Regions from separate parts of the Pectobacterium aroidearum genome, predicted to be linked through region 2. Evidence: riboswitches for the same ligand, from Rfam matches in the RefSeq annotation. Region 2 holds a riboswitch; the other holds the start of a gene.
The links. Region 2 has a riboswitch for thiamine pyrophosphate ahead of thiM (hydroxyethylthiazole kinase). Riboswitches for the same ligand answer to the same signal wherever they lie in the genome.
Positions count from the first base shown of each region.

Region 1: it holds a riboswitch for thiamine pyrophosphate, as region 2 does, so the genes downstream of both, thiB (thiamine ABC transporter substrate binding subunit) here and thiM (hydroxyethylthiazole kinase) in region 2, are expected to answer to the same signal.

Region 1 is NZ_CP166097.1:740,141-743,955, reverse strand. Features, by position in the region: gene AB8809_RS03365 (aromatic alcohol reductase) at 1-466, opposite strand, end outside; gene AB8809_RS03360 (LysR family transcriptional regulator) at 752-1,657, shown strand; TPP riboswitch at 1,787-1,884, shown strand; gene thiB (thiamine ABC transporter substrate binding subunit) at 1,965-2,948, shown strand; gene thiP (thiamine/thiamine pyrophosphate ABC transporter permease ThiP) at 2,924-3,815, shown strand, end outside.
Region 2 is NZ_CP166097.1:1,432,688-1,436,502, reverse strand. Features, by position in the region: gene thiD (bifunctional hydroxymethylpyrimidine kinase/phosphomethylpyrimidine kinase) at 1-572, opposite strand, end outside; gene thiM (hydroxyethylthiazole kinase) at 569-1,363, opposite strand; TPP riboswitch at 1,400-1,496, opposite strand; gene AB8809_RS06460 (NAD(P)-dependent alcohol dehydrogenase) at 1,654-2,673, shown strand; gene AB8809_RS06455 (GGDEF domain-containing protein) at 2,827-3,759, shown strand.

The DNA.
Region 1 (3,815 bases), 690 kb from region 2:
CGGTACGTTGCTGGCCACGCAGCAACTGCCTCACGTCGTACTGCTCATCAAAAACCGGATGCCCGCTGTTTCGACCAACGACGTCATAGTCAACGCCAAACTGCCAGGGGAAATAGCGCGCTACGTTGGCAGCCAACACCGCTCTGGTTATTTTCATCTGAGTGCCAGGCCCCGCAACGAATCCCGAGCAGTTCACTATCGTCTTATAATTCCCGAAAAGCCCCGTCAGGGTATGTTCATCCGAGGCCAGATCGAACCCCATCACGTCAACCCCCAGAGCACGGAGTTCGGCCAGTGTTGCCCTATTCTGCTCCGACGGATCGTTAATGGTGCCCGGTGAAACCAGTGCCGTGACCGACAATGGCAGGGCACGTGCACGCGGCGCGAGAGCACGCAATACCGCCATACCGAGCTGCCCTGCACCAAGCACAAGAATATCTTTCAACGCGGATCCGCTATCATTCATTACTTAACTCCTTCATAATTTCAAATTATCACTATCATAGGGAGTCGTATGCATTCCCCTATACATTCAGCGCGCTAACATGCCTCTGGACTGCCTACGCTTGTCACTGTAAGGAAATCCAGAGTTCGGGGGTTATGTTATACAAGAATGCGGATATGATAAGATTCGGCCACACCACTTCATAATTTGAAAAAATCAAACTATAAAGCGTTTTGGTCGCTGACACAGAAGATACGCCGTATACACGGTCAGCAACGTTTCATCGCAAAATGGAGACATCATCGTATGGATCGGTTTCAGGCCATGGAAATATTCATTCGTGTGGTCGATGCGGGTAGTTTCAAAAAAGCGGCGGAAACCCTGCATGTTCTGCCATCCACCGTCACCCGTAGCATTAAGGAACTCGAATCACATCTGGGTGCCCGGTTACTCAACCGAACGACGCGAGCACTCAGCATTACGGATGTTGGACTGCGCTATTACGACAGTTGCAAAGCGATATTGCATGATGTGCACGCGGCTGAAAGCGTAACGGCACAGCAAAAAGGGGAGCTGAATGGAACCATCAGAATCGGGGCGCCGCCCTCTCTGGTCAAAAACTTCCTCATTCCGGCACTGCCCGACTTTTGTGAACGTTATCCTGGGATAACGCTGGACTTCCATCTGGGTGATGCCACTGTGGATATTGTCCAGCATGGTATCGATTGTGTCATCAGAACCGGAGAACCGCCGCTATCTCGACTGGTCGCACGACGCCTCGGCGCGTTCCATTGGTATATCTGCGCCTCCCCACGCTATCTTGAACAGCATGGACATCCCGCAACATTGGATTCGCTCAAAGCGCACACCGCCGTGGGGTATATCCACAGCCGAACAGGCCGCTCAACTCGCTGGGGGTTTCATGATGAAGCGCACACCGTAGCGATGCCGCTCGCAGGACAGATCAGCGTAAATGACACGGATGCCTACGTCGCCGCTGGCGTAGCGGGTTTGGGGCTAATACGGATTGCCAGCTATATGGTGCGCCAACCGCTTGCTGATGGGCATCTTGTCAGACTGTTTCCTGATATCGGGGCACCGCTCGAACCTATTTTCATCCTCTACCCGCAAAGCCGCCACCTCTCGCCAGCTATTCGCGCCTTTATCGACTGGTGTACTGCGCGAATCGAGCAAGAGTCGGCGCAATGGTGAATATCCACGATCAGGACAACAGAGGCTACACAACGGTCTCTGGGGGAGCGTTTGATTTTAAATCCGCCTGATTCGCGCCACCGGAACGCCGAGAGCCTTTCGCTGCTCGGCTTAACCCTTTACAATGTGCCGTTCTCAACGGGGTGCGGAAGATTTTTTCGCTGAGAAGATACCCGTCGAACCTGATCCGGTTAATACCGGCGAAGGGATTTGAGAGTGCTGCTCATTGCTGCCTCAAAGTCCTTTGCCACCCTATGATTCTCAGGAGTGCAAAGTGTTAAATCAATTACTACAGCGTTCAGCCACCGTGCTGAAAATCAGCCTGCCTTACCTGTTACTGCTCTCTGCTTCGGCATTCGCCAAGCCTGCGCTAACCGTTTATACCTATGACTCATTCGCTTCCGAATGGGGTCCAGGGCCTGTCATCAAAACCGCCTTTGAGAAAGAGTGCGAGTGCGAACTGAATTTCGTCGCGCTGGAAGATGGTGCCTCACTGCTGAACCGGCTGCGTATGGAAGGTAAAAACAGCAAAGCGGACATCATTCTGGGGCTGGACAACAACCTGTTGCAGGCAGCGGAGCAAACCGGCCTGTTTGCTCCGCACAATCTGGACACCAGCGCCGTTACGGTGCCGGGCGGCTGGAGCAATAAGACTTTCGTCCCTTACGATTATGGCTATTTCGCCTTTGTGTATAACAAAGACACGCTGAAGAATCCGCCGAAAAGCCTGCATGAATTGGTGGATAGCAACGCGCCGTGGAAAGTGATCTATCAGGATCCACGTACCAGCACACCGGGTCTGGGTCTGCTGCTGTGGATGCAGAAAGTGTACGGCGATGAGGCGCCGCAAGCCTGGCAGAAACTGGCGAAGAAAACCGTTACCGTCACCAAAGGCTGGAGCGAAGCCTATGGCCTGTTCCTGAAAGGGGAAGCCGATCTGGTGCTGAGCTATACCACGTCACCGGCCTACCACATCATTGAAGAGAAGAAAGACAACTACGCAGCCGCGACTTTCAGCGAAGGGCACTATCTGCAAATTGAAATCGCCGGGCAGCTGGCTTCCAGCAAAAATCCCGAACTGGCAAAACGTTTTATGCAGTTCATCCTGAGCCCAACCTTCCAGCAGGCAATCCCCACTACGAACTGGATGTACCCAGCCGTTAAAACTGACCTGCCTGCGGGCTTCGCCACGCTCACGGTGCCGGAAAAAGCCATGCAGTTCAGCGCACAAGAAGTCGCTGACCAAAGGACGCAGTGGATTCAGGCATGGCAACGCGCCGTCAGCCACTAATCGGCGGACGTCTGTGGCCGGGGCTACTGGCCACAACGCTGTTAATTTCCGTTGCCGCACTGGCTTTCGGTGCACTCTGGTTACAGGCACCCGACAGCCAGTGGCGCACGCTATGGCATGACAGCTATCTCTGGCATGTTATTCGGTTCACCTTCTGGCAAGCCTTTCTCTCTGCGCTGTTTTCTACCGTTCCGGCCATTTTTCTCGCCAGAGCGCTGTATCGACGGCGTTTTCCCGGCCACCGTTGGCTACTGCGCCTGTGCGCGATGACGCTGGTGCTGCCCGTGCTGGTTGCCGTTTTTGGCCTGCTCAGCGTATATGGACGTCAGGGCTGGCTAGCCTCTGTACTGAGCGGGTTTGGCCTGAAATACACGTTTTCACCCTATGGGTTGCAGGGCATCCTGCTGGCGCATGTGTTCTTCAATCTGCCGCTGGCAACCCGATTGCTGTTGCAGTCGCTGGAGGGTATTGCTACCGAGCAACGCCAACTGGCTGCAAATCTGGGCATGAACAGCTGGCAACATTTCCGCCTGCTGGAATGGCCTGCCCTGCGCCGACAAATTTTACCGACCGGCGCACTGATTTTTATGCTCTGCTTTGCCAGCTTTGCGACGGTTCTGTCACTGGGCGGCGGCCCGCAGGCGACCACGATTGAACTGGCTATCTATCAGGCACTAAGCTTTGATTACGATCCGGGTCGCGCGGCGCTGCTGGCGTTAATTCAGATGGTTTGCTGTCTCGGTTTGGTGCTGCTAAGTCAGCGGCTGGGGCGTATTCTGCCCGTCGGCAGCACACAGCAGCTCACTTGGCGCAACCCGCAGGATAGCGCTTTAAGCCGTCTCACCGATGGCCTGCTGATTGGCGCGC
Region 2 (3,815 bases):
CTGAACAGCCAGTCCGGGCTTTCCGCTTCACTCAGATGGCCGCCTTTCATCAGCACGGCCTGACAGCCCATCGCCAGCAGCGCTTCCCCTTGCTCGCGCATTTCCCGCTCGTTGGCGGCAGGTGATGTCTTCAACAGCGCCGCGGCCTCGGGCAAGTTGGGTGTAATCAGGGAAACCAGCGGCAGCAGCTCACGGCGGATTGACTCCACCGCCTCGGGTGCGAGTAGCGGATCGCCGCTTTTCGCCAGCATTACGGTGTCCAGCACAATGAAAGGCACCGCGTAGTGACGCAGGCGTTCGGCAACGGTTTCGACAATATCGGTCTGTGCCAGCATCCCAATCTTGGCGCTGTCGATACGGACATCGCTCAACACGGAATCCAGCTGCGCTGCGACAAAATCCGGCTCAATTCGGTAGACAGACTGCACGCCGCGCGTATTTTGCGCCACCAGCGCGGTAATAACCGACGTGCCGTAAGCGCCCAGTGCAGAAAAGGCTTTTAAATCCGCCTGAATCCCCGCGCCACCGCTCGGATCGGTGCCCGCAATCGTCAACGCATTGATACGTTTCATGCCAGATCCTCCGCGCGCAGGGTATAAAGCCGATCGAGAAAGTTGGGGATAAAGCTACCCGTACCTTGCGACACCGAAGCGGCCTGCTGCCCAGCTAGCGCCATGACATAGCACGCTGCCGCCACGTGGGATATGCGGTCCCCCTCCAGAGAACAGAATCCCGCAACGACCGCCGACAGCGCGCAACCCGTACCAACCACGCGTGTCATCATGCTATCGCCACCGGCTATCGCGATATCTCGCTCGCCGTCCGTGACATAATCCACCGCACCGGTCACCGCAACAATCGTCCCCACTTGTCGCGCCAGCTCGCGTGCAGCAGGGAGCGCCGCCAGCGAATCATCGGCGCTATCCACGCCCCGCCCCTGTGCGGCTAGACCAGCCAACGCCATGATTTCAGAGGCATTGCCGCGAATCGCCGCGGGTTTCCACGCCAGCAGTTCTCGACAAAACTCACTCCGAAAAGTTAAACCACCGACCGCAACCGGATCGAGCACCCACGGCGTCCCCGCTTGATGCGCGCTGTTGACTGCCGCCCGCATCGCCTCGGCACGCGAGCGCTCCAGCGTTCCGACGTTAATCAGCAGCGCATCCGCTACCGCGCTGAACTGTGCAGCTTCTTCGGGATCGACCACCATCGCAGGCGACGCATTCAGCGCCAGCAGCACATTAGCAGTAAAAGATTGCACCACATCGTTGGTCAAACAGTGCACCAGCGGCGAAGCAGAACGGAATTGAGTGAGTGAGGTTGCTGCCTGAGCGGCAGAAAAGTCGGCGGGTCGCGTGTTCATAAGTCTCCCAACCGGCGTGGAAGAAGGCGGCAACCGGTGGGCATACCGTGACTTCCCTACGCTGGCATTATCCAGATCAGGTGGTACGGGTATTTCTCAGCCTTCACAAAGAAGGGCACCCCGAGTCATGTACTACGCTTTGCAGCATAAGTAAGTGCCTAGCGTAAATCAAGCGCTGCCCGCCCTTCCCCACCTGACACAAAATGAAAAACCACAGGCACGTTGTGACATAGAGAAAAACGCTATAACCCTTTAGACTGGTTAATCAAACCCATACTGAGGAGATTGTGATGACGATGATAAAAAGTTATGCCGCACCGGAAGCAGGCGCTGAGCTGGAGTTGTATGAGTTTGATGCAGGTGAACTGCAGGCGGAAGATGTCGAAGTCGTGGTTGATTACTGCGGCGTATGCCATTCAGACCTTTCGATGATCGATAACGAATGGGGCATGTCGAGCTATCCGCTGGTTGCCGGGCATGAAGTGATTGGTCGCGTGCACGCGCTGGGTGATGCGGCGAAGAACAAGGGATTGAAGGTCGGTCAGCGCGTCGGTATTGGCTGGACGGCACGCAGCTGTGGGCACTGCGATGCCTGTATCAGCGGTAGCCAAACCAACTGTCAGCAAGGCAGCGTGCCGACGATTCTGAATAAAGGCGGTTTTGCCAATAAGATCCGTGCGAACTGGCAGTGGGCGATCCCGCTTCCTGATTCCATTGATATCGAATCTGCGGGTCCGTTGCTGTGCGGCGGCATCACCGTTTTCAAACCGCTGCTAATGCACCATATCACCGCAACCAGCCGCGTCGGCGTGATCGGTATCGGCGGCCTGGGACACATCGCGATTAAACTTCTGCACGCGATGGGCTGTGAAGTCACGGCGTTCAGCTCAAATCCGGCTAAAGAGCAGGAAGTGCGGGCGATGGGTGCCGATAAGGTCGTCAACAGCCGCGATCCGCAGGCATTGACCGCACTGGCAGGCCAGTTCGATCTCATCATCAACACCGTGAGTGTCGATCTGGAATGGCAGCCTTACTTCAACGCGCTCGCCTATAACGGGAAATTCCATACCGTCGGCGCAGTAATGAAGCCCTTTAGCGTCCCGGCCTTCACGCTTATCGCGGGCGACCGCAGCGTTTCCGGTTCGTCTACCGGTTCACCGCATGAGCTGCGTTCTCTGATGAAACTCGCCGCGCGCGCCAACGTGAAGCCACAGACGGAGCTGTTCCCGATGTCAAAAATCAACGATGCTATCCAGCACGTACGCGACGGCAAAGCCCGCTACCGCGTTGTACTGAAAGCGGATTTTTAATCGGTAAAGACGCCTGAGCAATCGGGCGTCTGCTTTTTGCCTATCAACGCAGCCAACGTCATTCTCTGGGATATGCCGCCCGGCACCACGCGACTCAATGTATTCAATGGGTTTCATGATAGGATTGAAAGGTGATGCAAGAGGAGATCAGCAATGCCTTTTAAAGAGTATGACCACGACTTTATTGATAGAAATAAGAAAGCCTCCTCGTCTGTAAGGCTCGCCCTGTTGTTGTCTGCGTTGGTCATTATATTCAACCTCGTATTCTTCAAACACCGCGACTTTCAGGAGCAACTGCATAATAATCCGGGTTCTTATACTGACTCGATTGCACTGGTTTTTCTTTTTTTTATCTTGTCCTGCACCAGTAAAATCTCACTTAACCATACCTCAGCCTTATCCATTCGCCTCGGGCTACACGTCTGGATATGCTCAGCCACATTTGACTTGATGGATGAGTTTATCTATCAGCCCAAGCTGGTTGGGTATTATGTTGAGGATATGCTGAGAATTATTGGTATGTTTGGCGTCGGGTTTGGTGTCTATACCCTGATACAGCAAATCAATAATAAGTATGTCGAAGCCAGAATACAGTCATTCAGCGATGAACTCACACAGCTTCCTAATCGTCGGTTTTTTATTAACGAATTAAAAAAACTCGAAGCGAAAACACCCTATTTATTTATTATCGACATCGACAATTTCAAAGTCATTAATGATAAATATGGACATACGAAAGGCGACGAAGTATTAAGCAAATTTGGTCACATACTTTCCCGTTTCGATAACAGTGAGGTGGTCGCAACCCGAATCGGTGGCGAAGAGTTCGCGATTATTCTGTATGCCGGAACGCAGGATCGGGCAGAGAAACTGGCAAGAGAAGTACTCAAAAATGCGAACAAAATCATTATCAAGAATATGCACCATCTTTCAGTCAGCATTGGAGCCGGTAAAAAACAGCCGCAGGAACCTACCGAACACTTTATGAAACGCGTGGATATCGCACTTTACCAAGCCAAAAACACCGGTAAAGGCAAAGTGGAATGGGCTTTGGAGCCGAAAGAGAAACCTCAGGACCCCGCATAACCGCTCTCAATAACACGGCTGCACGGACGCGCCGCGCTCCCTGAATCATCAGAAAT